One region of the Shewanella sp. GutDb-MelDb genome, then DNA from elsewhere that is predicted to be linked to it. Evidence: predicted binding sites of a transcription regulator. Region 1 holds the regulator's gene; each other region holds the start of a gene.

Region 1 (10,291 bases):
TCCATTCTAAACCTTCGGCTCCTTCCCAAGGCTTAGCAGGGGCTTTCTCGCCACCGCGGATACACTTGATCACTACAGCCAAAAAGATAAATTGAGACAAACCAAAGGCAAAACCACCAATCGATACAATCTGGTTTACGTCAGCAAATTGAATCGCATAATCGGGGATTCGGCGAGGCATACCTGCTAACCCGAGAAAGTGCATTGGGAAAAACAGTACATTCACTGAGATAACTGAGCACCAAAAATGCCAGCGTCCTAAAGTTTCGCTGTACATGTTGCCGGTCCACTTAGGCAGCCAATAGTACGCTGCTGCCATGATGGAGAATATAGCTCCGGTGACAAGTACATAGTGGAAATGAGCCACCACGAAGTAGGTGTCGTGATACTGAAAATCCGCTGGGGTAATAGCCAACATCAAGCCTGAAAATCCGCCAATGGTAAAGAGTATGATAAACGCAACTGCGAATAGCATTGGGGTTTCAAAACTGATTGATCCGCGCCACATAGTCGCAACCCAGTTAAAGACTTTTACCCCCGTAGGTACTGCAATGAGCATAGTGCAATACATGAAGAAAAGCTCGGCAAACACCGGCATCCCCGTGGTAAACATGTGGTGTGCCCATACCAAAAATGACAGCACGGCGATACTCGCGGTGGCATACACCATCGACGCGTAACCAAATAATGGTTTGCGACTAAAGGCGGGAACGATGGCAGAGATAATACCGAAAGAGGGTAAGATCATGATGTAAACTTCAGGGTGGCCGAAGAACCAGAAAATATGCTGGAACATCACGGGATCACCACCACCTGCGGCATCAAAGAATGCAGTACCAAAATACTTATCGGTTAATACCATGGTGACGGTGCCCGCAAGCACTGGCATCACCGCTATCAACAAGAATGCGGTTATTAACCAGGTCCAAACAAATAACGGCAGCTTCATCCACGACATGCCGGGGGCGCGCATATTGACGATGGTGACGATAACGTTAATCGCCCCCATTATCGAACTTATCCCCATGATGTGAATGGCAAAAACGAACAGCGCAGTACTGTCTGGACTATAAGTGGTCGATAGTGGCGCGTAGAAAGTCCAACCAAAGTTGGGCCCTCCACCTTCCATAAACAATGAGCTCAATAGAATTGTGAAAGCAAAAGGTAAGATCCAAAAGCTCCAGTTATTCATACGAGGCAGTGCCATGTCAGGTGCACCGATCATCATTGGAATAAGCCAGTTAGCCAAGCCTGTAAAGGCTGGCATAACCGCACCAAATACCATGACTAGGCCGTGCACTGTGGTCATCTGATTGAAAAAGTTAGGTTCGACTAACTGTAAACCGGGCTGAAATAACTCGGCGCGAATAACCATCGCCATCGCGCCACCCGTAAGGAACATAATAAAACTGAACCACAGGTAGAGCGTGCCGATATCTTTATGGTTGGTGGTTAAAATCCAGCGCATGATGCCTTTCGGCGCACCATGATGATGGTCATCATGGTGATCGTCCTGAGCTGCTGGTGAGTCTTGTGTGATTGTGCTCATTTTAGTCCCTTACTTTCCGTGACCAACAACGTCAGAAGCCTGAACAGCATCACCTGAGTTATTACCCCATGCATTGCGCTCATAAGTCACCACAGCTGCAAGCTGTTGTGGTGTCAGTAGCGAGGTAAATGCCTGCATAGCAGTACCCGGTTTGCCATTGATAACAGTATCGAGATGACCCGTTACTGGGCCGGTAATCACTGCGCTCCCCACTAACGATGGAAAGGCGCCGGGTAAACCCGTTCCTGCCGCTTGGTGACAAGCAACACAACTGGTCATGTAGACTTTCTCTCCCATGACCATAAGCTCATCCATTGTTAAGTCATCTAAAGCCACAGCTTTAACTTGTTCAGCCTCAGGTAAGCTGGCAGGTAAAGTGACCGGGATTACGGTGTTGGGATCGCTGGATGCAGCTGGGCTTGAACTCGCGCTAGCAGAGCTCACATCAGCGGCTTGAACTGTATCGCCTGAGTCATTGCCCCAAGCATTACGCTCAAAAGTCACCACGGCAGCAATTTCAGTTGCAGTCAGCTGTTTAGCAAATGCTTGCATAGCAGTACCAGGCTTACCATTGACGACGATATCGACATGGGCGCCGACGGGGCCGGTGGTAATTGGGCTGCCAATAAGAGAAGGGAATACGCCAGGCAGACCTGCACCATTGGGTTGATGACATGCAGCACATTGAGCGAGATAGATTTGCTCACCTTGAGCCATGAGTTCGTCCATGGTTAAGGTTTGCGAAAGTGCGGCCTCTGCTTCAGCTTCAGCATTATTAGCTTGTTGCTGCTGGGCAAGTAACCACTTATCGAAGTCTGCTTCTGAAAGCGCTTCGACAACAATCGGCATAAATCCGTGGTCTTTACCGCACAATTCAGCGCATTGACCACGATAAATACCGGGCTTATCAATTCGTGTCCAAGCTTCATTGATAAAACCGGGGTTAGCATCTTTTTTGACAGCAAAAGCCGGGACCCACCATGAGTGGATAACGTCATCAGATGTCATCAAAAAGCGTACTTTACGATTAATGGGTAATACGAGATGTTTGTCTACTTCAAGCAAATAGTGTTCACCTTTAGCTTCGGTGCCCTCTATTTGTGCTCTAGGAGTCGACATTAAGCTATAAAACTCAACGTCTTTATCGAAATAGCTGTAATGCCACTTCCACTGCGAACCTGTTATTTTAATGGTGAGGTCAGCATTACTGGGGTCTTCCATTGCAATCAAGGTTTTGGTTGCGGGAATAGCCATGATTATAAGAATAATAAAAGGCACTACAGTCCATAAAATCTCGACTTTAGTACTTTCATGAAAGTTGGCGGCGACTGCGCCTTTTGATTTGCGATGGTTGATCATGGCATAAATCATTGCGCCAAAAACAACAATGCCAATAGCACAGCAGATATAAAGGATAATCATATGGAGGTTATAAACCTTACCACTGATCTCCGTCACGCCTTCTGTCATATTAAACGGCATTTCTGATGCAAACAGTGTAGGCGAAAATATTAGCGCCAACACACAGTACAACAATTGCTTCACTAGACTTCTCCTCTGTCAACAAGACAAAGAAGAGTCACACAGTAAGTCTCTGCTCTATGTAAACTCTTCAGTTCCCAAAAAAGCAACGATGACTTCAAAGTGCGCGAGTGGTTTATCCATCGTGTCGTTATGTTTCGACTATCGATTAGACTTTATATAATTTCAGTATTTTAATACTGGTTAGTGTAACCACACTGGCACCTACGGCTGAAATATATCAGGCCGATCTCAGTCTTCATATACTCTTTAAGGATCTACAGTCCATACATAAAGACCGACGACTAAATCGCTCGGATATAACAATATATCGTTGTTATCAGTACCTACCCTACTTGGTGTTGAAATATTGATCAAGATCACTTTTTGATTCATTTGCTTAGCGGCAGTAATAAAAAAGCTCCCGTTAAGGGAGCTTTGCTTTAGAGACTAGATTTGTAATAGAAAGAATTGCTTAATGGACTGCTGCGAACAGTGAACCTTGTTTAAACCGCTCGTCCTGTGTATTTATTGTGCTGTCAGGTAAGTGAGCATTCGCATTTTCAATAATGATACCCACCGCTTGAGCACTCTTTGCGACTAACTGCAGTCGTCTACTGTCTCGTGCATCGACTTCATTCGTCCAGGTTATTACCGCGCTTGATGTGCCACTCGTGAGCGCTTTTTCCATAGCCCAAAGTGTTTCGAATTCATCTTTTGCGTGTACCAGTAGGATTCTATCCATGCGGACGCCAGCAGAAGCGAGCATCTGTTTGTAACCGATATTAGGTGGGCTAATTAATACAATCCAGCGACCTTGTTGGCTCAGTTGAGCAAGTTGGCCACTAATCTGTTTTAATTCAGTGCGCCCCTGAGTGTGAGATACCATAGTTTCGATATCTGTATTTACCTTTTTAGACATAGCTTGAGCAGGTATATCTTGCCAAAGGCCAGGGTGACGCGGGCTTACACCTAATAATTTGTTCATTGCCAATCTCCATTACGGATCACGCCAACGGCTAAACCTTCAATACTTAAGCTTTGGTTTGCCAGATCAACTTCTATCGGTGAATAATCTTCATTCTCAGCATGTAAATAAACTTTATTGCCTTTCTTTTCAAAGCGTTTAACCGTGACTTCATCTTCTACTCGTGCCACCACAACTTGACCGTTGCTTGCATGTTGGATCTTATGCACTGCAAGCAAATCGCCTTCAAGTATGCCGATGTTTTTCATGCTGTCACCGCGTACTTTAAGCAGGAAGTCGGCTGACGGGCGGAACATGGTAGGATCAATTTTATAATGTTGCTCTACATGTTCTTGAGCCAGAATAGGTTCACCTGCGGCCACTTGACCAATAAGCGGTAAACCAAGGTCGGCATCTTCGGTATCATCTTGAATTAACTTAATTCCTCGAGAGGTACCTGGCATGATCTCAATACAGCCTTTCTTCGCTAAAGCTTTTAAGTGCTCCTCGGCTGCATTGGCAGATTTAAAGCCTAAACGTTTGGCTATTTCAGCACGGGTGGGTGGCATACCTGTGTCTGTAATATTGCGTTTAATTAGCTCTAAAATTTCAGCTTGACGTGGTGTAAGTGGTCTCATTATTAAGCCTGTCTTTCCATACAGTAACTGTCAGTATATACAGTATTTCTGTTCGCGCAAGTATTAACCAAATTTATGTTAAAGTTGAATTTATTAGCACTAGGGTGGGGCTGAGAGATTAAGGAGGGATGAACGAGATTTAATCCTGATAGGCAGGATATACATAGACTTATGATGGCTTAAGTCATTGTTCTATAAATACGCAAATGTTTCCGAGTGCCATTATAAAGCAATTGCGCAAACACTCCGAAATTCTGGTATTCTACGGGGTTATTAGAAGCGACTATACTGCAAGCGAATCATGTCGAAAAAAGACTCTCTTTGGTTTAAATCATTACGCTGGATCCAAAAAAAGCTCGTGCACACTATTGTAGTGCCTCATGATCCTTTTGAAGACCTCAATCTCGATCCAAGCAAGCCACTCGTTTATGTCATGAAAACAGAATCTGTTAGTGACATAGCAGCTCTTAGTGAGATAACCGGTAAATTCGGTTTACCTAGCCCATATAATGACTTAGAGGTTAATGGGGTGACTGCGCCGCGCGTTGTCTGCCTTGAAGGTAGCAAGCCTCTATTTGGCGAAAGAGAAAGTGCCGAACAGTATTTGCATTGCTTTAAGCGCCTATTGAGTGTGCATAAGCAAAATGAAGAATTAGATATTCAGCTAGTTCCTGTGAGTCTTTATTGGGGACGAACCCCAGGCAAAGAAGACGACACCATGCGCGCTGCTGTGTTGGAGCGTCAAAATCCGACTTGGTTACGCAAGTGCTTGATGATCTTGTTTCTCGGTCGACACAACTTTGTGCAGTTTTCTAATGCTGTTTCTCTGCGTTATATGGCAGACGAACATGGTACTGATAAGCGCATCGCACAAAAACTAGCCCGTGTCGCGCGAGTGCATTTTCAGCGTCAACGTAAAGTAATGACTGGGCCTCAGCTGCCTAAGCGCCAAGCTCTGTTCCATGCTTTGCTAAAGTCAGAATCAATTACCCGAGCCATTAAAGAAGAAGCGACAAATAAAAAAATCTCCGAATCAGAAGCGCGTGCAAAAGCGATGGAGTATCTAGATGAAGTCGCGGCGGATTACTCCGATAGCTTAGTGCGTATTACCGAGCGTTTTCTTACTTGGTTGTGGAATAAGCTCTATAAAGGTATCAATATTAAAGGTGCGGAGCAGGTTCGTCAGTTGCACCATGATGGTCATGAAATCGTCTATGTACCGTGTCATCGCAGCCACATGGATTATTTGTTGCTGTCTTACATCCTCTATTATCAAGGCATGGTGCCGCCGCATATTGCTGCCGGCATTAATCTTAACTTCTGGCCAGCAGGACCTATGTTCCGCCGTGGTGGCGCATTCTTTATTCGCCGAAGTTTTCGCGGTAATAAGCTCTATACCGCGGTATTCCGTGAATACCTCGATCAACTCTTTACTAAGGGTTATCCGGTTGAGTACTTTACCGAAGGTGGTCGCTCACGCACAGGTCGTTTATTAGCCCCTAAAACAGGCATGATCGCCATGACGCTTAACAGTGTACTGCGCGGTGTTGAACGTCCTGTCACTTTAGTGCCGGTTTATCTTGGTTATGACCATGTAATGGAAGTGGCGACTTATCACAAAGAATTAAGTGGTAAAAAGAAGAAGAAAGAGTCGGTTTGGCAAGTGTTTGGTGCGATTCGAAAGTTAGGTAATTTCGGCCAAGGCTATGTGAATTTTGGTAAGCCAATTACCTTACACAATTTCTTGAACGATGAAGTGCCAACGTGGCGTGAAGATATCGTCCAAGACCCAGAACAAAAGCAACCATGGTTTACACCAGCGGTGAACAAGTTGGCCAGAGAGGTGATGACTAACATTAACGATGCTGCCGCGGTAAGTGCAGTGACGTTAACCAGCTTAGTTTTGCTAGCATCTGAGCAAAATGCGTTAGAGCGTAGCCAGCTAGAAAAGCAGTTGGACCTTTATCTCACGTTATTAAAAGAGTTGCCTTATACCGAATACACATCGGTACCAGAAGGCAGCGGTAAAGACCTTGTATCTCATGGTCTGGAACTGAAAAAGATTAAAATTGAAAGTGATTCGCTTGGGGATATCATTTCCATCGATGATAGCATTGCAATTACAATGACTTATTATCGTAACAACATTATTCATTTAATGGTTGTCCCCTCGCTAATTGCCGCTTGCTTGCTGCGTAAAGAGCAGTGTACTCGTGATGATGTGCTTAGCTTTGTCAGTGATTTTTATCCGTTGCTGAAAGCGGAACTGTTTATGGGCATTGAGGATCCGGCAGCCTATACACACCGCATTCTAGATATTTTTGTCGCGCAAGGCTTAGTGGCTGAAAATGGTCATTTCACTGTTGCTGATAATAAGGTGAATAAGTTGCTGCTGTTGTCTGGCACGATAGACGAAACCATGCAACGTTACGCCATTTTGTTTAATTTGTTGGCAGTAAAACCGAACATGGAACGCTCGGAGCTTGAACGCGACAGCCACCGTCTTGCACAAAGGCTGGGAGCGCTTCACGGTATTACGGCGCCAGAGTTTTACGACAAGAAGCTATACGCCACGCTCAGCGTTAAATTAAAAGAGTTAGGTCATCTAACGGATAGCGAAGGGTGCAGTGATATCAAACGGATTAAAGACAGAGCCAATTTACTGCTACGTTCATTGGTAAGGCAAACAATAGTCGATAGTGTTAATGCGGAGCAAAATAGCTAATGGCCAATCATATGAACGCGGCCAAGAATAAGTCTGCTGGAAAATCGGTGTTAGGCGGCGCAATGATCATCGCCGGCACCACTGTTGGAGCGGGCATGTTCTCGTTGCCTGTTGTGGGCGCTGGGATGTGGTTTGGCTATTCAATGCTGATGCTGGTTGGCATATGGTTTTGCATGTTGGTGTCGGGGCTGATGTTGCTCGAGACTAATTTGCACTTTAAACCGGGTGCGAGTTTTGACACATTAACGAAAACAACATTGGGTCAGTTCTGGCGTATCATCAACGGGCTCTCAATTGCCTTTGTACTGTATATTTTGACCTATGCTTACATTAGTGGCGGCAGCTCGATTGTTAACCATAGCCTTGCAGGGCTTGGGATTAACTTACCGCAAAGTATTGCCGGACTCATTTTTGCCGCCGTATTAGCGTCAATCGTTATTATCAGCACTAAAGCGGTCGATAGAATTACCACTATTATGCTGGGTGGTATGATTATTACGTTCTTTATTGCCGTAGGTAATCTGCTGATCGATGTGGATACCACTAAGTTGTTTGTGCCTGATGGCGAAACCAGTTATGCGCCATATTTACTTGCGGCTTTGCCCTTTGGCTTAGCAAGCTTTGGCTACCACGGTAACGTGCCTAGCCTGGTAAAGTATTACGGTAATCAACCAAAGACGATTATTAAAGCCATCTTCATTGGTACCTTCATCGCACTCGTTATTTATAGCTGCTGGTTAGTGGCGACCATGGGTAATATTCCACGCAGTCAGTTTATTGATATTATCGCTCAAGGCGGCAATATGGGCATATTGGTTGGGGCATTGTCAGAAGTGATAGCCAGTCGCTGGCTTAACACCATGTTGTCGTTATTTGCCAACCTTGCCGTTGCTTCATCATTCCTCGGTGTCACCTTAGGCTTATTTGATTACCTTGCGGATCTGTTTGGTTTTGATGAATCTCGTCAAGGCCGCTTAAAGACCGCCGCAGTAACATTTATACCGCCAACTATTTTGGGCTTGCTATTTCCCAACGGGTTCTTAATTGCTATTGGTTTTGCAGCATTAGCGGCAACTATTTGGGCAGCGATAGTCCCTGCTATGATGGCCTATAAATCACGACAAATATTTGCAGACAGTGACAGTTTTAAAGTGCCAGGTGGCACGCCTTTGATCGTCGTCATCATCATTTTTGGTTTGGTCACTGGCGCATGCCACTTACTGGCCATGGCTGGTATATTGCCCGTTTACGGTTAATCAGCATTATTCATCTGTATGATTAAAAAGCCTCCTTTATAGAGGCTTTTTGTTTTGTCGGTTTATCTTGCTCATATATTGCGTCGGGGTTTGCTTTCTAAAGCGAGCAAAGGAGCGACTGAAACTATGAGCATTTGCATAGCCTAAGCGTTGTGCTATCTCGGCTAAATCTTTTCCTTCCAACATGTATTTGATTGCTTGATTACACAATATATAACCCGATATGTGGGTGAAGCTAAAGCCTATTTTTAGCAAACGCCGTTGCAGTTGCTGCCCTGAGATCCCAAAGAGTTCTGCGACAGAAACCACCGTGGGTAGATCATAATAGCGAGCATAGTTGATCATTTCGTAGAGCACTTTGGGTAGGTCAGAGGGCTGTGGCATGTTCAAATAACTTTCAAGCTGAGCGAGTGACACTGAAGTGGTTAACGTCTCGGTGGGAAAATAATCCATCGGTGATGAACTGAATAAGTCGTCGATACTTATCCATAACTCAGTTTGTGCGGCATTCCAAGATACGGGGCAACCAAATATCGCTTCAGTCTCTTTTTGCTTAATCGGCGGGCCGCTGAGCTTGAGCTTTTTTAAAGTGTAATGATTGCCGGTAAAGTGTTTGATGGCATTAAACAAAGTGATCGCCACCCGCAGTGAATCATGTGAACGAGCCCTTTCTTTGGCATAAGGGTTGTTGTAGCACCATTTCAATATGTTACCTGATTGCAGCGCATAATAGCTTGCCCCAGAATGAAAGCTACAAATCCCATGGTTAATCCGCCGAAAACACAGGGCTAAATCAGGCGCCGACAAGAACCAGTTTCCCGGTATCTCTAGTGCCGAAATATCCAGGTAATGCTGAATTTTCACCATATAGTCGGTATCACCCGTTAGCATCTCTAGTTGTATAAACCATTTAGATACTTCGGTAAACGGGATGAGTGCCATTCGCTCGTCAAACAGAGCAGCTGGGATCGACAGCTCGTTTAAACTAATTCCATAGTGAGCTTCAACACCCTTAAAAACCGGCGCGATATAGCTAGAGCGGATAAATGCCGTATCCATTGTGATAACCATCTTTATTTCGAATGTGGATACCATATTGAATCATAGAATAGAGCTAAATGATATATAGAGGTATTCTGGCTTGTTCTAATTTATAGACAGGGCAAACTGCTTTTTCAATCAGTCGATTTTAAGGTCTAGTTCCCTATGAGTTTATTCAGTATGCCGTTCGTCGATACCGGTGTTGATGCCGCTTTACATGGCGTTGCAGGTGTCGTGATGGTGCTGACAATTGCCGCTGCCGCATTTGGCTTCTGGAAGATCCATGAAATGCCTATTAACAAGGCCCATAAAAAACAGCACCAACAGATAGGGCTCATTACCGCGCTCACCTGGATAGGCTTTGTCTGGCATTGGGTGTGGGTCATCGCGGTGATTGTTGCGTTCGTTGATAGCGAAAAAGCATTGCGCCGTGTGCGAGATATCTGGCGAGAAAACAGTAACGATGACACGAGTGATAACAATGCAGAAATAAAGCCACTTGAGATAAATGAGGAGCAAACCAATGCTTGAAGGTTTAGCGGTTTGGGCTCTATTGATCTACCTGCTGCGTTTAGTCGGCATGCCGTGGAACAC
Region 2 (10,291 bases), on a different contig from region 1:
GCACAAAAAAACCGCTTTAGTAAGCGGTTTTTTTGTATTTTAAGAATGGCGGAGAGGGAGGGATTCGAACCCTCGATGGGATTTAACGCCCATACTCCCTTAGCAGGGGAGCGCCTTCGGCCACTCGGCCACCTCTCCGCAAAACATGGTGCGCGTGGAAGGAGTTATATTCACCATCCGTTTAATTAGTTTCCAAAGACATTATCGATGAAAACTAAAACGCAAAATCTGTAAGCCTTATATGGTGCGGATGGGAGGAGTCGAACCTCCGACCGCCTGGTTCGTAGCCAGGTACTCTATCCAGCTGAGCTACATCCGCATATATAAAGATAAAACATTTAGAAAACTTAATGGTGCGGATGGGAGGAGTCGAACCTCCGACCGCCTGGTTCGTAGCCAGGTACTCTATCCAGCTGAGCTACATCCGCATATATTAAGGTAAAAAATTAAAAACTTTATGGTGCGGATGGGAGGAGTCGAACCTCCGACCGCCTGGTTCGTAGCCAGGTACTCTATCCAGCTGAGCTACATCCGCATATATAAAGGTAAAGCAATTAAAACAACTTAATGGTGCGGATGGGAGGAGTCGAACCTCCGACCGCCTGGTTCGTAGCCAGGTACTCTATCCAGCTGAGCTACATCCGCAAATATTAAGCAAAACTTTCAAATGATTTAATGGTGCGGATGGGAGGAGTCGAACCTCCGACCGCCTGGTTCGTAGCCAGGTACTCTATCCAGCTGAGCTACATCCGCTCACTAAAACATTTAAACACAACAGTAAATTATGGTGCGGATGGGAGGAGTCGAACCTCCGACCGCCTGGTTCGTAGCCAGGTACTCTATCCAGCTGAGCTACATCCGCATCGTCGTTTACTGTAAGAAATGGCGGAGAGGGAGGGATTCGAACCCTCGATGGGATTTAACGCCCATACTCCCTTAGCAGGGGAGCGCCTTCGGCCACTCGGCCACCTCTCCGTTTCTTGGCGCACATATTACTGTTTGCCGAAAATAAGTCAAACCATTTCGAAGAAACTATTTCCGTTTGGACTGTTTTTAAGCATGTTGACTGTATATCCGCCTAAGAACGCCCATAATAAGACTTTTCATATCCTAAAAAATAAAAAAGCCAGTTAAAAAACTAGCTTCTAAAATTCTCAGTAATCATCAAACTACAATCAGAAGTTTCCGCCTTCTGGAGCAGTCCCTGATTTTTCAGATTGAATGCGTTGATATATCTCTTCACGATGGACAGAGATTTCTTTAGGTGCATTAACACCAATTCTTACTTGGTTACCTTTAACGCCTAATACAGTGACCGTAACTTCATCACCAATCATCAGTGTTTCACCAACACGACGAGTCAATATCAGCATTATGTTGCTCCTTTAGTTCCTAAACTTGCTTTATACGGCATTATTCCGCTATATACTTATTATAGAGTTAGCTTAGTACAAATTAACAGTATTCAATTTGAAATACGCCAATTAATTGCACCTTTACTGCCTTTATATACAGTTCTAGCATCAAAACCCTACAAGCCATATTAAAAAAATTCTGCACTAAAAGGCTATTATTAAACATAGAGATTAAACGGGCATGAAAACAGTTTGAAGACCATTTCAGCAACACCTCTAAAATCCATTAGCCAAACAACATTACATTGTCACAATCACCATACCAAAGTTAACTGTTATATCTACTAGTTTTCTCGTAAATAGTGATATTTATGCAATTAGTTTGCTAAACATAGCCGCTACCATTAGCACTTATGCTAACTTTTAGCCTTCAGACAACAAAAAACGCTCATAAAGAGCGTTTTTCAAACTTTCATTCAACAGCTATCTCGATTAAGCCAGCTTGTCAGAAATCCAAGGTATAACGCTATCTAATGCACTTTGAAGGTTTTCAGGCTGGCTACCACCTGCTTGTGCCATATCAGGACGCCCACCGCCTTTACCACCAACTTGCACAGCGATGGAAGCTATAAGTTCACCTGCTTTCACTTTGCCAGTGAGATCTTTAGTGACACCCGCAATGAGGTTCACCTTGGCGTCGCCAGCAATCCCTAATACAACAATACCAGACTTAAGCTTCTGCTTGAGTTCATCTTGCAAACCGCGAAGCGAACCTGCATCGACACCATCAAGCTTCTTAACTAAAACTTTAATACCATTGACGTCAACAGCTTCACCAACGAGATCGGCACTGGTTGCTGCCGCAAGTTTATCTTTTAACTGTGCAAGCTCTTTCTCAAGCAACTTAGCCTTATCCAGTTGTGCCTTGAGCTTTACCACAACAGAGGCACTATCGCCTTTCAATAACGACGCAGCTTCTTCCAGCTGATCCTGCTGCTTAGCAATATAAGCCATTGCAGCTGCCCCTGTTACCGCTTCGATTCGACGTATACCCGCGGCAATACCACCTTCAGAGGTGATCTTAAACAAGCCAATATCACCAGTACGACCTACGTGTGTTCCGCCACAGAGCTCAATTGAGAAGTCTCCCATAGAGACAACACGAACTTCATCGTCATACTTCTCGCCAAATAACGCCATAGCGCCTTTCTCTTTGGCTTGCTCTATGTCCATCACTTCAGCAGTTAACGCGTGGTTATGGCGGATTTGAGTATTAACCAATTCTTCTACTTCTTTGACCTCAGAGGCTTTAACGCCTTCAAAATGAGAGAAGTCGAAACGTAAACGTTCAGGGTCAACTAACGAGCCTTTCTGAGTTACGTGCGTACCTAACACTTGGCGCAACGCTGCATGAAGTAAATGCGTAACGGAGTGGTTTAGCTCTGTTCTATGACGACGGTCTTTGTCGACATCAGTAGAAACAGACAGACCAACTTTAATTGAGCCGCTCGCTAACTTGCCAATATGGCCAATTGCTTGGCCGTATTTTTGGGTATCAGTAACGTTATACTCAACACCATCAGCAATAAGCACACCTTTGTCGCCACACTGGCCACCAGATTCACCGTAAAATGGTGTGTTATCCAGTACAATTACCGCTTCGTCACCTGCAGCAAGCTCATTGACCGATTCACCCGCTTTATAGATAGCAATAATCGTCGCTTGGTTATTAAGACTCTCATAACCAACGAAAGCACTTTGTGCATCTATCTTTAGACCATCATTGTAATCAGTTTCAAACTGACCAGCGGCTTGAGCACGGCTTCGCTGCTCTGCCATGGCAGTTTTAAAACCAGCTTCATCGACAGTGATATCTCGCTCGCGACAAACATCTGCGGTTAAATCAACTGGGAATCCGTATGTGTCATACAATTTAAAGGCTGTTTCACCGTCTAATACATCACCTTTAAGATTTGTTAACGCATTATCAAGAATACCTAGACCGCGCTCGAGTGTACGAGCAAACTGCTCTTCTTCAGCTTTAAGTGACTTTTCAACTATTGGTTGCGTAGCCACTAAACCTTTAGCGGCATCACCCATAACTTCGATCAGAGTCGGAACCAGCTTATAAAAGAAGCTGCTAGTAGCACCTAATTTATTTCCGTGACGAACGGCACGGCGAATAATACGACGTAATACATAACCGCGGCCTTCATTCGATGGCATCACACCGTCAGCAATTAAAAATGCACATGAGCGGATATGATCGGAGATAACACGTAGTGATTTATTTTCTAAATCAGTAACGCCGAGGATTTCAGCCGTCTTTTTGATTAACGCTTGGAAAATATCAATCTCATAGTTTGAATGCACGCCCTGCATAATCGCAGCAATTCGCTCAATCCCCATTCCTGTATCAACAGAAGGTCGAGGTAACGGATTCATATCACCATTTGATTGACGGTTATACTGCATGAATACGATGTTCCAGATCTCAATAAATCTGTCACCGTCTTCTTCTGGCGTACCGGGACGGCCACCCCAGATATGATCGCCGTGATCATAGAAAATTTCAGAACAAGGACCACAAGGTCCTGTGTCGCCCATCTGCCAGAAATTATCGGAAGCATAAGCAGCGCCTTTGTTATCGCCTATACGAATAACATTTTCAGGTGCAATACCGATTTTTTTCGTCCAGATATCGTAAGCTTCGTTATCGGTGTCGTAAATAGTGACGCATAAACGCTCTTTGGGCAGTTTTAGCTCTTTAGTTAGAAAATTCCAAGCAAAGTTTATCGCTTCTTCTTTGAAGTAATCACCAAAGCTAAAGTTACCGAGCATTTCAAAAAATGTATGGTGGCGCGCTGTGTAACCAACATTATCTAAATCATTATGCTTACCGCCCGCTCTTACACATCGCTGAGATGAGGTGGCACGGCTATAATTGCGCTTGTCTTCTCCAAGAAATACGTCTTTGAACTGGTTCATACCCGCATTAGTAAATAATAACGTAGGGTCATTAGTTGGCACTAGAGAGCTACTATCAACGACCTGATGACCATTGGTACCGAAATATGCCAAGAAAGCACTACGCAGTGCTGCAGTAGTTTGATACATGAAACCGTCCTGAATTAGGTTGTGCAACTAGCCCGAAAAAGAGCCTAATGATAAATTTTTATGAAAAGCATTATAAGCAGTGTCATGGCTAACAACCAGCCCTGTAGTGACAAAACTGCGTAGACAGCTAAAAAAATGGGTATTGCGGGATCATTCTAAGATATGAGTGGTGAAAATGAGGTTGCTAGCAAATGACAAATTAATCGTAAGGATCACACTCAAGAGCATAAGATATTTGTTCGAATGAAGACTTTGCCCTATTAGATAACGACTGTCGTCTAAATAGACTGTAAGAGCACGGCTATTAGCACCATTTTAATTTTTAGTACGTCAAACTCAGAAAGTTTAGTTTAGTTTAGTTTGGTTTGGATTTTTTACGGGAATGATCACGGCGCGCTATAAGCGCGCCGTGACGTGTAATGCTGATTGGGGCATAAGTATTAAAAAGCTAACTCAAAAAAGGGACTTAAAAAACTTCGCCTGTTTCTAAATCAACATTGTCACCTGCAGTGTCAGTAGTTTCCGCTGTTACTTTTTCGCCTTTGCCTAATAACATTGAACGCAAAGTAGCCTCAATTTCGTCAGACACTTCTGGGTTTTCAATTAAATACTTACCAGCGTTTGCACGGCCTTGACCAATTTTACTGCCTTTATATGCATACCAAGCACCTGACTTTTCAATTAACTTATGAATAACGCCTAAGTCAACTAGCTCGCCAGTACTGTTAATACCTTTGCCATAAAGGATTTGGAATTCAGCTTGCTTAAACGGCGCAGCAATTTTGTTCTTAACCACTTTAACGCGCGTTTCGTTACCAATAACTTCATCGCGGTCTTTGATCGCACCAGTACGGCGAATATCTAAACGAACAGAAGCGTAGAACTTAAGTGCGTTACCACCAGTCGTGGTTTCAGGGTTACCAAACATGACACCAATTTTCATACGAATTTGGTTAATGAAGATAAGCAAAGTATTTGATTGCTTAAGGTTACCTGCAAGTTTACGCATTGCTTGGCTCATCATACGCGCCGCTAGGCCCATGTGAGAGTCACCAATTTCGCCTTCAATTTCAGCTTTTGGCGTTAATGCCGCCACGGAGTCAACAACAATAACGTCAACTGCGCCAGAACGACTCAATGCATCACAAATCTCTAACGCTTGCTCACCAGTATCAGGTTGTGAGCAAAGTAAATTATCAATATCAACACCTAGATTCTTTGCATAGATGGGGTCCAAAGCATGCTCGGCATCGATAAATGCACAAATCTTGCCCTGCCTCTGTGCTGCAGCAATCACTTCCAACGTTAGTGTTGTTTTACCTGATGATTCTGGACCGTAGATTTCGCAAATACGCCCCATAGGCAGGCCACCAGCACCCAACGCCACATCCAAAGATAGAGAGCCAGTAGAGATTGTTTCAACATCCATTGAACGATTTTCGCCCAACTTCATAATTGAACCTTTACCAAATTGCTTTTCAATTTGACCTAAAACGGCGTTTAACGCTTTCTCTTTATTTGGATCTATCTTCATTATTATTTCCTTAAAATCACAGTGCTAACACAGTTTCAGCACTGTATTATCATTTTGATGACGACTCTAATATCTACTTTAGGGCCTCAATATGAAACTAGTATACTGTACAATCATACAGTATCAAGTACTGTGCAAGATTTTTTTATTAAACCAACAAAATCATACAGATAAGCAATAGTACGTAAAAAACGCCCTTAGTTAGCAGTATTTCATCATAATAATCCCCACTAAGATGAGTAAAAAATTGTTAAGATTGGCAACCATAAATGTTTAATGGCCACTACGCGCCGCAGTAAAGTACAGGCAAAGCAAATTGATGACTGCTATTGATCCGCAAAACTTAGAAAAACACACCCCGATGATGCGTCAATATTTGACGCTAAAAGCGGAAAATCCAGATATGTTGCTATTTTATCGCATGGGGGACTTCTACGAGCTTTTTTACGAAGATGCCAAACTCGCTTCTGAGTTGCTCGGTATCTCATTAACAGCACGCGGAAAAAGTGGTGGCGACCCGATCCCTATGGCTGGCCTACCCTACCACGCTGTTGAAGGGTATTTAGCGAAGCTAGTGCAACTTCGTGTGTCTGTCGCGATCTGCGAGCAAGTAGGCGATCCAGCCACTTCAAAGGGGCCAGTTGATCGCAAAGTTGTCCGTCTCGTCACCCCAGGGACTTTGACTGATGAAGCCTTGCTACAAGAGAAGCAAGATAATTTACTTGCCGCACTCTATCAAGGCAAAGCGGGATATGGTTACGCGACTCTTGATATCGCATCCGGCCGTTTTGTGGTCACAGAGCTGAAAGATACCGAGGCTCTGGAAGCTGAATTGCAAAGAACCAATCCGGCAGAATTGCTTTATAGCGAAGACTTTTCACAAATGAGTCTTATTGCAGGCATGAATGGCACTCGCCGTCGACCGGAGTGGGAATTTGATTTTGAGACTTGCCACCGTTTGCTGCTAAGTCAATTTGGCACTAAAGACCTTAAAGGTTTCGGTATTGAAGATGCCAGACTGTCACTGCAAGCTGCAGGATGCCTAATGCAGTATGTGAAAGATACTCAGCGTACAGCATTACCACATATAAACTCGATCATACGTTTTAACCAAGCTGATAGCATCATACTTGATGCTGCGACGCGTCGTAATTTAGAGTTAACAGTAAACCTGCAAGGCGGACAAACTAACACCTTAGCCTCTGTATTAGATAATACAGTTACAGCTATGGGTAGCCGCATGCTACAGCGCTGGTTGCATCAGCCACTGCGTGATCACCAAGTCATAAATGCTCGACAGTCATCTATTGCCGAGTTAATTACCAGTGAGCATTACCTTACCCTTGCTGAAGACTTAAAAGCATTAGGTGACGTTGAGCGAATAACAGCTCGTATCGCCCTTCGCAATGCCCGACCAAGAGATTTTGCGCGCTTACGTCAAGCATTAGGCTTGTTACCGCAACTACAGCAAACGCTTAAGTCGACAACAGTTCCTCACCTTCAATACCTGTCTCAAGTCATTGGCGAGTTCCCTGAAGAACTAGTCTTGCTGTCAAATGCCATTGTCGATAATCCACCAATGCTTATTCGTGATGGTGGTGTAATACGTGACGGTTATGATGCAGAGCTTGATGAATGGCGTGTACTAAGCGCCGGTGCTACCGATTACCTTGCCCAGTTGGAAGCTCGAGAGAAAGAACAAACAGGGATATCTACCCTAAAAGTCGGCTACAACCGAGTACATGGATACTACATTGAAGTCAGCCGCCGCGAATCAGATCTGGTGCCCTTGAGTTATCAACGCCGTCAAACGCTAAAAAACACAGAGCGTTATATCATTGCGGAACTGAAAGAACACGAAGAAAAAGTCCTTTCAAGCCAAGGTAAAGCACTCGCATTAGAAAAACAGTTATGGGAACAGTTATTTGACCTCCTATTGCCGAAAATACATGAGCTGCAAGAGTTTGCCAAAGCCGCGGCTGAATTGGATGTCTTGTGTAACTTTGCTGAACGCGCTGAAACACTTAACTACGCCTGCCCAGAACTATCAGAAGCTTCAGGAATACATATAGAAGCAGGTCGCCATCCTGTTGTCGAGCAAGTAAGTCAAAGTCCCTTTATAGCGAACCCAGTAACGCTAGATGACCAACGTAAAATGCTGATTGTTACCGGTCCAAACATGGGGGGTAAGTCCACCTATATGAGGCAGATAGCCTTAATCACCTTGATGGCACATATTGGTTGTTACGTTCCTGCGGAGCATGCCGTAATTGGCCCTGTCGATAGAATATTTACCCGTATTGGCGCGTCAGACGATCTCGCTTCTGGACGATCGACTTTTATGGTCGAGATGACCGAAACGGCGAATATCCTTCATAATGCAACGCCAAACAGTCTGGTCTTAATGGATGAGATTGGCCGCGGTACATCTACCTACGATGGCTTATCATTGGCATGGTCGGCTGCAGAGTATTTAGCCAAAAACCTTAACGCAATGACGCTATTTGCAACGCATTACTTTGAGTTAACCCAGCTTCCGGAGCTGATGGATAACGTCGAAAATGTGCATCTGGATGCCGTTGAACATGGTGATTCAATCGTGTTTATGCATGCGGTGCAAGAGGGCCCAGCCAGTCGAAGTTACGGATTGCAGGTTGCCGCACTTGCAGGTGTGCCAAACAGCGTCATAAGTGCTGCCAAACAAAAGCTTCACCATTTAGAAAGCCGCGATCAGGCAATGGAGCAGTCGCAAAATGGTCAGATTTTGGCTCAACAAGCCATCAGTTTGCCAACACAAGCATCATCAGCTGTGATTGAGGCACTTGAAAAGCTCAATCCCGATGAACTGACACCAAGGCAAGCGCTCGATTATCTTTATCACTTAAAAAAGTTATCACTGTAATAATATAAGTCTCTTTGCTTTAAGCAATAGAAACAAAAAAGGCGCCAGCGGCGCCTTTTCTTTATCTACCGGTTGCTAAATTCTAAAAATAGCCTCAACAGATAGACCTTGGGCGCCTAACAAATCTTTTAAGCGCTTTAATGCTTCAACTTGAATTTGGCGTACACGCTCACGGGTTAAGCCAATCTCTTTACCGACGTTTTCAAGTGTTGATGGCTCATAGCCTAATAAACCAAATCGGCGCGCTAGAACTTCTCTTTGCTTGGTATTAAGTTCATCTAACCACTTCACTACTGATTTCGACATATCTTCATCTTGAACCTTATAATCAGGTCCAACATTGTCGTCATCAGCTAATACATCCAGTAACGCCTTATCACTTTCGCCACCCAACGGGGTATCGACTGAGGTGATGCGTTCGTTTAACTTGAGCATACGACTGACATCGCTGCTTGATAGATCGAGTTTATCTGCAATTTCTTCTGCGGTAGGCTCATGGTCTAATTTTTGAGCTAGCTCTCGTGCAGTACGCAGGTAAACATTAAGCTCTTTTACGACATGGATGGGTAATCGAATCGTACGAGTCTGATTCATAATTGCTCGTTCGATTGTTTGTCTGATCCACCACGTCGCATAAGTTGAGAATCTGAAACCACGTTCAGGATCGAACTTCTCTACGGCACGGATTAAGCCCAAATTACCTTCTTCAATAAGATCGAGCAGCGCTAAGCCACGATTATTATATCGACGTGCAATTTTTACGACTAATCTGAGGTTACTTTCGATCATGCGGTTGCGGGATTTTTCACAGCCTTTAAGTGACTTGCGTGAAAAAAACACCTCTTCTTCTGCGCTGAGAAGGGGGGAAAATCCTATTTCACCTAGATACAGTTGTGTCGCATCGAGGTTTTTTTGTAAATCGTCTTGTACTTGTTGCTCCAACTCTGCTTCTTTAACTTCCTTTTTATTGACGTCTGATGTTAATCCTTTTACAGAAGTATTCGTAGGTTTTTCTGCCACTACGGCATTATTTGTTCTGCCCATAATATATCTCCCAAATTTCATATTTAACTACTGCACTGTACTGTCCTCCGATTTGCCAAACTGGCAGCCTAATCAACTATTGCTTAGGCAAATATTTAAGTGGGTTTACTGACTTCCCATGATAACGGATCTCAAAATGTAGCATGACCCGATTAGTGCCGGTATTACCCATTTCAGCAACTGTCTGTCCAACATTAACAAGTTGCTTTTCTTTTACTAAGATCTTATCAGCATGTGCATATGCACTTAGATAATCGTCACTATGCTTTATAATAACTAAATTACCATAACCTCGTAGTGCACTTCCTGCATAAACCACTCTACCACTAGCAGCAGCTT
Region 3 (10,291 bases), on a different contig from region 1:
AGTTAATGAACCATAAGTATCATGAGCAAGTCCAACGTAACCTAAACGAGTGCTTAAGAAATCGTTGCTCTCTGATGTGAATTCATTAGCATAAGTACCGCTAGAGTTTGTAATTGAGCTATTACCAACTAAGTTAACGCCCCACTCTATCTTTGCAAATGTTTTCCAGCCATCGCCCATGTTGCGGGTAAAACCGAAATTAATACGCGACGAACCATTCTCGACTTCTGTAGCACCCTGTGTATTGATCACTCGAGCATCAATCCAACCACCAATTTCTACTGCGTTTTTATCATCTTTATAAACTTCGATTGCTGATACTGAGGGTACAAAAATTACTGCGGCTAATGCCGATGCTACTAAAGTCTTTTTCATCTAATGCCTAACCTTTAATTATGTTCAATCTGCTTCATTCAATATATTTCCATTCCGTTGTTTTCTTTCTATCCTATTTGCAGACGAGGTTAGCAAAAGATTAGCAATCACTCAAAGACGAACATCACAAAAATAGCCATATTTTGCACCAATTTAACTCGCAAGCCTATAACAGCCGAGGGATCGAACCAATTGTTAACATAAAGATAGCAAGGCGTTAATATGGCCCTGCTTAAATTAACGTCATTTGATTTGATGTAACTTTACTGAAACTTTTATTCATTATTGAAAGTATGGGCTCAGCAATAGGCCCTAATTGGCGGTCGATGTAGTAATCAATATCAATGGGGGATTTTTGATGAGATAGCGGTTCGGCGCCAGACGTTGTCATTACGTACTCGATCCTTGCCCCTTTTTTGGTGACACTTTGATCACCGGTTGCTTCAAAGAGTATTCTTGCCGCTTTTAAATGAGGAGATGACTTTGCAGTATAATCTTCAAGGTTGCGACGTAAATTTTTAACGAAGACCAATTCTTCCGTCAAAGCACCACTGTTTAACTGATCGATAGTGAGCTTGATATACGCTTCGATATCTTGCTGGTTAAATAACCGCTCATAGAGTTCATACTGTACTCTTCTCGCCAGCGGCGACCAATCACTGCGTACTTGTTCCATTCCTTTGAACACTAATGTTGTTTTTCCAAGCCCATCCTTCTTTGTGCCGACGTAACGTTTTTTTGAACCTTCGGCAGAACCGCGGAGCGTTGGCATAAAAAACTGTTCAAAGTGAGTCTCAAACTCTAGCTCTAAGAAACTATCAATACCGAATTTATCAGTGAGCCGCTGTAGCCATAGTTGATTTATTTTTGCAGCAAGTTCCTTACCAGTGGCCTGCACTTTACTTTCATCAAAATCATTACCTAACCAGACAAAGGTTGAATCGGTGTCGCCATAAATGACTTCAAAGCCCGCCGCCTCTATCCAGCTACGGGTTTGCTTCATTATTTCATGGCCACGCATAGTAATTGAGCTCGCGAGCTTAGCGTCATGAAAAACACAACCTCGAGAGCCAAGCACACCATATAGTGAATTCATGATAATTTTTATCGCTTGAGAAAGCGGTGCATTGTGGTTAATTTTAGCCAACTCTCGTTGTTCAGAAAGGTGCTTAATTAAGCGAGGTAAAATGGGCTCATTCCGACTAAACCTTGCCCCTAAATAGCCCTCTACGGTGTCAGACTCTTGTTGATGTAATGATTCAACTAACCCTTTAGGATCAATTAGAAATGTTCGAATGATGGATGGGTAAAGACTCTTAAAATCTAACACCAAAATATGTCGATACAAGCCAGGAACGGAGTCCATCACATAGCCACCGGGGCTCTCAATGCCATCGCTGGCGGGTGCACTCGGAGCGATGTAACCACTTCGGTGCAAGTGCGGTAAATACAAATTCATAAATGCAGCAACCGATGCTCCCACACGTCCAAGCTCAAGCCCCGTCAACTTTGCCCGCTCTATCGCAAATTCAAACAGCTGTGTTTTTTCAAATATATCCCAGACTAGACGACTATCAGTGAGGTTGTAGTGCGCCAACGCGGGCTTGTCGTTGGCAAACAGATCATTAATTTCATCCATTCTGTTACCCACATTGTCGATAGCTTTGCCTTCATCCAACAATGCTCTCGACACAAACTCAAGTGAATAACGATCAAACTGATAAAATGCCGCTTTCAACCAATCAATACCATCGAGTACCACTCTTCCTGGTAATCGCAGTGTCTCTGGCCTATATTTATCATCAACTTTCCAGCTCAAATTTTGGTTGCTGCGCCCAATAGTAAGCGGAATACCATGGTGTTTCGCGCGCCGATATAATAGGGCTAAATCAAAAGTCACCACCGCCCAACCAATGACAATGTCGGGGTCGTAATCTGCAAACCAAGCAATCAAGTGGTGAATGAGTGCCGGTTCGTTTGCAACCCACTGAATATAATCAACCTCAACCGGTTGTGGCTCACCCACCATAATGACTTTTTCAAACACCACACCCGTTTCTGTCTGACCGTATAAACCAACAGAATAGAGTTCCCCACTAAAACTGCATTCAAAATCGAGTGAAATGGCTTTAAGCGATTGTACAGCCTCTGCTCGTCTGGCTTTATGAGCGATAAAACGTGGCTGGGCTCCCTGTACAGCAGGTTCGAAATGACCACTAAATTCAGCATCAAGAGCAATAAAGCGTTCGATTAAAAATCGATGTTCAGCTTTAATATCACTTTCAAAGAGTTCAATACCTTGGTCTTTCGCAATCCGTATTAGGTTGCGCTGATGTCTCAGATCTCGGGTATACAGCGCAGTGACGTCTTCATGCTGGAAACTTTTAAGCGTTAGCCGCTTACGACGAATGTGCTTTAACTCTTGATGTTGATTAATAATATTTTCATCAATCGTACGAATAAAACACACATGTTCTTGCTGTGGAATCTCAACGGTCACCGGCCCAGATTGTGTGGCAATAAAGTACTGTAGGCACAGTCCATCTTGCCGATGTATTGCATGGCGGGTTAGCACCCGCCCCTTTATTGTCTGAAGCACATTGGTTGTTGAGGTCATGGCTGTTTACTCAAATAAATTCACGAATAATCACTTAACACTTCTTAGGCTATGTAATCACTGTTATTATGTACAGCATTATTTACTGGACCAGTGCATTCATGTTATCCGCAGACGTTAAAACTCAGATCCGTACTATATATAAAGGTATTGCTTTAGCTCTGCCCAATTTTCGCTCTCGCCGGGAGCAAAATTATATTGTTGCGGAAATATCAAAAACCCTTGCGGGGGAATATGACAAGCAGCGACGCATCATCGTGGTCGAAGCTGGTACTGGTATCGGTAAATCACTGGCCTATATTTTGGGGACAATTCCTTTAGCGTTAGCAAATAAAAAAAAGGTCTGTATCGCGACTGCAACCGTCGCATTGCAAGAGCAATTACTGCATAAAGATTTACCCTTTTTTCTGCAACACTCCGGTCTAGACTTTACCTTTGGCTTAGTCAAAGGACGACAACGCTATGTGTGTTTATCTAAGTTAGAGATGCTTGTTGGTCCTGATGACAGTAATCAAATGGCGATGTGGCAATCAAAGCCAGATCAAAGCCAGGTTGATATGTTAGAGGGACTGCTAAAGGACTATAAAGAGTCTCGCTGGAATGGTGAGCGCGATACATTAACTCAACCTCTGCCGGATCACTTATGGCAACAGATTGCCTGTGATAAGCATAGCTGTCATAAGCAATTGGCAAGTCATCGAAATTGCCCTTTTCATAAAGCCCGAGAAGATCTCGATACCTGGGATGTATTAATCGCCAACCATAGTCTGCTATTTGCCGACTTGGAATTGGGCGGTGGAGTCATTCTGCCCGATCCTGCAGATCTTTATTATGTCATCGATGAAGCACACCACCTGCCCATTGTTGCTCGTGACTTTAGTAGCGCTCAATCCACCATCCGTGGCGCGACCGATTGGCTTGAAAAACTCACCAAAACAACCTCAAAGCTTCAAAACCAGATTAAGAGCAATTATATCATTGCGCCTGCACAGGCAATGCTCGACCATGTTGGCGATATTAGCGGATTACTCAATCAAGTTGCTCACTTTTGTGATGCTCAAGCTAACCAATTTGATAATCCAGAAAACCGCTTTCGTTTCGAACACGGTAAATTACCACCAGCACTGCTTATTCTTGCCGAAAACCTCGCTACAGCTTCCAATGTGGCATTGAAACAGTTCAACAAAATGTTGGCCTTGCTCAATGAAGCGATAAAAGATGGTGATATTCCCAAGCACCAATCTGAAGCGCTACTGTCAGAAACAGGCTTTATGCTGCAGCGCATTGAAAACTTGCAAAAGCTGTGGAAAATGATGGCTAAGCAAGATAGCCCTAAAGGTGCGCCAATGGCACGCTGGATTGAACAACTCACAGGTAAGCAGGCTGATTACTTATTCAGTGTCTCACCGATCGAAGTCGGCTTTATGTTAGAGAATTTACTCTGGGAAAAGGCGGCTGGTGTGGTGCTTTGTAGTGCAACACTCAGAGCGCTCAATAACTTTAATCACTTTACTCATCAAGTGGGCTTATCCATAAACGATGGCAGTCGCTATCTTGCGCTCGACTCACCGTTTGATTTTGAGCAAAATGCGACGTTATTCTTACCCCATATGGATACAGAGCCAACACATGACAACTATACCGATGAGCTCGCTAAGCAAATCATCGCACTCGTTGAAGATGAAATGGCCAGTTTGGTGTTATTTGCCTCTTATTGGCAAATGGAAAAAGTCGTAGACCTTGTTGAAAGTAAAATAAAAACAGGATTACTGGTCCAAGGCGTGTTGCCAAGACAAGAGATCCTAAAGCAACATAAACAACGCTGCGATGATGGCAAACCCAGTATTATTTTTGGTACAGGCAGTTTTTCAGAAGGCCTCGACTTACCAGGTGATTATTTAACTAACCTCATCATTACTAAGTTACCTTTTGCAGTGCCAACGTCACCGGTTGAGCAAGCTCATTCAGAATATATTAAAATAAAGGGTGGAAACCCCTTTTTACAACTGACAATCCCAGATGCTTCGCGCAAATTGGTACAGAGTTGTGGTAGATTACTTCGAAAAGAACAGGATTATGGCCGGATTTCCATCTTAGATAGACGCTTAGTCACCAAGCGCTATGGAAAATCATTATTAGATGCCCTACCGCCTTTTCGACGCGTTATTGAATAGGACAACGATTGGATTTATTACTAGAGCCAAGTAGCTGGGCTTTGTTAGCATTGATAGGCTTAATTGCAGGCTTTATCGACGCTGTAGCTGGCGGCGGTGGACTGCTTTCTATCCCTGCATTATTAGCCATGGGGATCCCTCCCCACATGGCACTTGCCACCAATAAATTGGCAGCCTGTTTTGGCTCATCTATGGCGGCATTTACTTATTATAAGCAAAGATTATTCTCTCCTAGCTTGTGGTATCACACTTTTATCGCCACTTTCATCGGCGCAGTTATCGGCACATTTGTGGTTTCGATTATCGATAACCAGTGGCTGGAAAAATGGCTACCGTTAATTATTATCACCATCGCTATTTATACTCTATTCCAGCCTAACGCCATGGGCTGTAAAAACTGTGAAATACCGGTAAAACCTAAGCGTAAAAGAATGCAATGGTTGCAAGGCTTACCTCTTGGGTTTTACGACGGCTTTGCAGGGCCAGGCATTGGTGCATTCTGGACCGTCACCAGTACAGGTATGCATAAGTTGCCTTTGCTTTATAGCTTAGGGCTTGCTCGTGCAATGACCTTTACCAGCAATTTAACATCGCTCATTATATTTTTGGTCATGGGTCAAGTTCATTTGACCATAGGGCTCGCTATGGGGATTTGTATGATGATTGGTTCTTATATTGGCGCACATTCAGCCATTAAGTTTGGACTGCCGTTCATTCGCCCTATTTTCGTTACCATGATTCTATTAATCGCAGCACAATTGGCCTGGAGTGCATGGGCATGACAACCAGCGAACTCATCAATCGACTTAAATACCAGCTAAAGCAGCTAGAACAAGAGGTGTTGCAACACGATGCCCACTTGCCCGCTGGACAACGAAAAATGATGCAAGACGTTGAGCGTTTTAATAATGAATTATTTGTGCAAGAAGGCGCTCAACTTAAACCTTGTATCGATCAGCTTTCAAAAAATGTAGCTCAGCTACAACAACTCATCAATGCTAAACGCTCTCCTTACACCATTATATCTAGCTGTGAAAAAATACAAGACCGCTTTAGTGCCGTTCGCCGAGCACTTGCTACAACCGGTATTAATATTAAGTCGTTAGAACAGCAAAAACGCACTCGACGCGCGCATGCAATAAAGCGTGGAGTTCGAGCTCACCAGCAAAGCGGCTTTAGCTGGATCGCATCAAATGTTATGCAAAATAGCCATCAACTGTATGAAGAACTTAACAAACATTTGAACTGGGCTAAGATTATTGAACAAAAAATTGAAAATTTGCAATCTTCTCTTGATAACTGTCATAGTGCTGACAAAATAAAGCTACAGAATGAGATCCTTGCTCAACACTCTCGCCTCGGCAAGTGTCGACAAGCCACCAGCTACATTGAAGATCGTATCCAATTATTCGAGCGACCTTTCAAGGGCCAAAATCGTTAAGGAGCAATAATGAAACCGCTACTACCAATAACCGCTATTCTCGCTTTATGTGGTTCCTCTGCAGCATTTGCTGCAAATTTGAATATTCCAATGTCATTTGAATATATCGCGCTTGATGGGCAAGAAGTTGAAACCAGTTTATTTAACCATAAGTCTGAACTCGAACTCAGCAATGGTACCCACAAGATCGCCGTTCGATACAATGATCTTGTCGAAGATGATTTTAGTGATAGCGAAACCAATATTAAGTCTTCGCCTTTTATCATCACTCTAAAAGTGGATGGTGATTATGAGTATCACATGAAGCCCGCTGACGGTGATTTTGTAAAGCATCCCGCTAAGTTTGCCAAGGCTCCTCAAGTCGTCATCACTCGACAAGATAATAAGGTCGTTAATTACCAAGTTACTCAGACTAATATCGCTGAGGAATCTTTTGTCTCGCGTCTATTTAGCGGCAACACAGCAACAGATGTTGATGTAGAAGCTGCTGTTGCTACTGGCGGCGTAGCGGCAGCTTCAGCTGTACCTACGGCTCCAGTAAGTAAACCTTCTCCTATTGTCGCAGCGACTGCCGTTACAGCGACTCAAACAGTAACAACAACTGCTGCTGATGCCGCAAAAGCTGAACAGATGTTGCAGTACTGGTGGCTACACGCAGATGAGAAAACACGTAAAGAATTCATGGGCTGGGCAATAAAACAACTTTAAGTCTCTTAGAGTATGATCCCGTTGATCTATCACGCCAGCTATTCCAAGCTGGCGTTACCTTCCAAACACCGCTTTCCGTCGACAAAATACCGCTATTTATACCAATACTTACTCGAACAAAAAATAGCTTCACAATCGCAATTTTTTGCATCAGAAAAAGTCACTCAAAACCAATTAGCCAGTATTCACTGTCCCAATTATGTCCGCGGATTTATTACAGGGACACTTGATACTAAATCAATGCGTCGGATTGGCTTTCCTTGGAGTGAGACTCTAGTTGAAAGAACACTCTACTCTGTTGCGGGGACTGAACTGACGTGTTTAAAAGCCATTGAGTACGGTTGTGCTATCCACTTGAGTGGTGGCTATCATCACGCTCACCATGAATTTGGTAGTGGTTTTTGTATCTTTAATGATATGAGCTACGCTGCGCTGCAAGCATTAAAGCAGCCTAATATTGAAACTGTTTTAATTTTCGATTGCGACGTACATCAAGGTGATGGTACCGCGACAATAACGACTGTTTTTGACGATATCATTACTTGCTCTATCCATTGCCAACAAAATTTTCCCGCCCGAAAGCAGCAATCGAATTATGATATTGAACTGCCGCGGGGAACCACTGATAAACAGTACTTAGAAACGGTGCAACAAGCCCTCGCTTATCTTATTCGCCTGCACCAACCCGATCTTATCATTTACGATGCTGGCGTCGATATTCACGCTGATGACAATCTGGGTTATCTTGATATCAGTACCACGGGGATATTTGTGCGAGATGAGGACGTAATACAACAAGCAAAGTCAGCCGAAATACCCATTGCTTGTGTCATTGGAGGGGGATACAGTAACGATAAGGACTTGCTGAACATTCGACATAGCCAACTGTTTTTAGCCGCCAATACTGTGTGGTCCGAATAAGCTTAAAAATCCAGTCTCATTAGATTGACCACGTCATATACAGAGACGATTCAGGGAGAGGTGTATGCAACTAGAAATTAGAAATTACTATGAAGTTCTTTTACTTGAGCTGCTTTCAGATGAAGGTTTGTTAGACGAGTTACCTGAAGACTACCTTGCTGATCTATGCTGTATTACTCTCAATCAACTACCCACTCGATACATAAGGCATTTGGTTGATACCTATTTTTTTGAAAATTACGCCGAACTTCAACAAATGAAATCCGAGATCCAAGAAGCACTCGAAAAGTCCAGAGCATATTTAAAAGCAAATCAAAAGAAAGAAGGTTAAACAAAAGGGGGAGCAAACAATTTGATTGCAAGCTTCCCCCTATTGCTTCAGCCTGATCAGCTACTATCTGTAAATCATTTTGTGTAACCGCCTCATCTACCTTTAGATCTGACGCTTAACCATATCGATAAGAGTTTAGGCTCTGAACATACGCTCTAGCAGAAAAATAAAAGGCCTCACATCGCTGTGAGGCCTTTTATGTTGAAGTATATGAGTATTAGGCTAACTTCAAATAGAAACCCCAGCGTGTAGTCATTAATGACTAAATGCTGGTTAATGGCAGATCCCTCGCCTGCTCTCTGAGGTGATCCATGCCACTAAGGAAACCAACAAACATCTTCAGGGCGATAAATTGCCCTTGCTCAGTGGTGTGATAATCATCACCCTGCTTTACAACTGCCCCTGATGCCAGTAAAAAACTCATTTCCAGCGGAAAAGCCTGCCACAGAGAACGGCCGGTATGATCCTTAAACACTTTATTATCCAGATGTCCGTGTCCCATCATAATCATTAAGTGGTGCTGCATCACCGCTTTACTTTCTAGCGGTTTAGTGTAACAAGTACCGGATTGGGTTTGGTTCATTAAGCGGATGTAATCTGCAATATCGAAGCTTGAGATACGAAATTGTTCGCCAAAACGGCCAAACGCTCCAGAGCCGACGCCCAGGCAATCTTCGCCGTCGAGTACATATTTATTTTTCACTGGCTGCCCAAAATTACGACTGAAGGTCCAGGGGAAATCCATTTCATAGCGCTGTGCCAATGTTTGCTTCACCGCCAAAAACTGAGGCCAAAGTTCATGAGGGTCTCCTGCCAAACATCCGGCTTTCTTGCGGTTCTTTCCAATCCCAACCGTCAAGGGATACGTTGTGATTTGATCTGGGTTCAGCGCCATGGTCTGTAGCAGGTCTTGTCGTACCGAGTCTGCAGTCTGCACCTTAAAGCCGTACATCATATCGACATTGACAGTAGGAAATAATTCGATAGCACGACTGACATACTCAGCCTGTTGCTCACCTGAGCCAAACTTTTCAAATCTCCCCGTGCTTTTGAGTATGACATCATCAAAGCTCTGTACTCCGATCGACATACGATCTACTAAGCCCTTCAGCTGACTAGGATTTCCTTCACTGAAATAGATGGGGTCGCTTTCACAAGAGACTTCACGGATTGTCGTCAAGCTCTTGATAAGCTCTATCGTCTTAATCAGTTCATCTTCGAGGATCGTAGTGGTGCCGCCACCGATATACACACGGTTAAAGCGGTAGCCTCTGCTGATGACCTCGCGTATCTCCTGCCTCAATGCCTTAAAATACTCTCTGGCGAGGGTCTCTTGAAACTTAACCTTATGAAATGAGCAAAAACGACACAGAGTGTGGCAGAAGGGAATATGAATATATAAGGTTTCTACGGGGTTATTGGGAACGCTGTCTTCCCCAGCAGCTAAAGGCACGGCATCTTGCAGCGAGAGAGATTGTTTAATGCTGCGGTTTATCATCCAATCCAGACTATCGGTAGCCAGGTACAGGCGAGTCTTTGAAATAGAATACATCATCTTTGAATACCTTAAAAAGCAATACCAACTGCCTTGATGAAACATAATGAGGGCTATATGGTGTTGATAGAGATAAGAAGAGTTTAGGGTAATCAAACTGGAACGGATAAACTGTCGTATAGAAACAATATAGATGATTATCTATTGATATTTATTGATATTTGTCGCT

The links. Region 1 encodes LexA, which represses DNA repair genes until DNA is damaged. Its sites were predicted from a motif close to TACTGTATNNNNATACAGTA; they were not measured.
Region 2: the regulator LexA is predicted to act here: its motif matches at 6,110-6,129, upstream of recA (recombinase RecA).
Region 3: the regulator LexA is predicted to act here: its motif matches at 3,051-3,070, upstream of dinG (ATP-dependent DNA helicase DinG).

Annotation. Positions count from the first base shown of each region.
Region 1 covers NZ_PJBM01000258.1:1,844-12,134, forward strand. The annotation lists gene ctaD (cytochrome c oxidase subunit I) at 1-1,549, opposite strand, end outside; gene coxB (cytochrome c oxidase subunit II) at 1,559-3,094, opposite strand; gene CXF82_RS18475 (cell division inhibitor SulA) at 3,546-4,058, opposite strand; gene lexA (transcriptional repressor LexA) at 4,055-4,675, opposite strand; gene plsB (glycerol-3-phosphate 1-O-acyltransferase PlsB) at 4,977-7,400, shown strand; gene mtr (tryptophan permease) at 7,400-8,656, shown strand; gene CXF82_RS18495 (AraC family transcriptional regulator) at 8,693-9,715, opposite strand; gene CXF82_RS18500 (MFS transporter) at 9,863-10,228, shown strand; gene CXF82_RS18505 (HlyD family secretion protein) at 10,221-10,291, shown strand, end outside.
Region 2 covers NZ_PJBM01000260.1:21,935-32,225, forward strand. The annotation lists tRNA gene CXF82_RS19310 (tRNA-Ser) at 47-138, opposite strand; tRNA gene CXF82_RS19315 (tRNA-Arg) at 243-319, opposite strand; tRNA gene CXF82_RS19320 (tRNA-Arg) at 352-428, opposite strand; tRNA gene CXF82_RS19325 (tRNA-Arg) at 459-535, opposite strand; tRNA gene CXF82_RS19330 (tRNA-Arg) at 569-645, opposite strand; tRNA gene CXF82_RS19335 (tRNA-Arg) at 677-753, opposite strand; tRNA gene CXF82_RS19340 (tRNA-Arg) at 786-862, opposite strand; tRNA gene CXF82_RS19345 (tRNA-Ser) at 884-975, opposite strand; gene csrA (carbon storage regulator CsrA) at 1,176-1,373, opposite strand; gene alaS (alanine--tRNA ligase) at 1,848-4,472, opposite strand; gene recA (recombinase RecA) at 4,939-6,006, opposite strand; gene mutS (DNA mismatch repair protein MutS) at 6,326-8,908, shown strand; gene rpoS (RNA polymerase sigma factor RpoS) at 8,984-9,952, opposite strand; gene CXF82_RS19375 (peptidoglycan DD-metalloendopeptidase family protein) at 10,029-10,291, opposite strand, start outside.
Region 3 covers NZ_PJBM01000112.1:5,891-16,181, reverse strand. The annotation lists gene CXF82_RS02235 (porin) at 1-375, opposite strand, end outside; gene CXF82_RS02230 (DNA polymerase II) at 608-2,992, opposite strand; gene dinG (ATP-dependent DNA helicase DinG) at 3,094-5,166, shown strand; gene CXF82_RS02220 (sulfite exporter TauE/SafE family protein) at 5,175-5,948, shown strand; gene CXF82_RS02215 (primosomal replication protein) at 5,945-6,607, shown strand; gene CXF82_RS02210 (DUF2057 domain-containing protein) at 6,617-7,315, shown strand; gene CXF82_RS02205 (histone deacetylase family protein) at 7,328-8,236, shown strand; gene CXF82_RS02200 (late competence development ComFB family protein) at 8,301-8,567, shown strand; gene CXF82_RS02195 (coproporphyrinogen III oxidase family protein) at 8,830-10,122, opposite strand.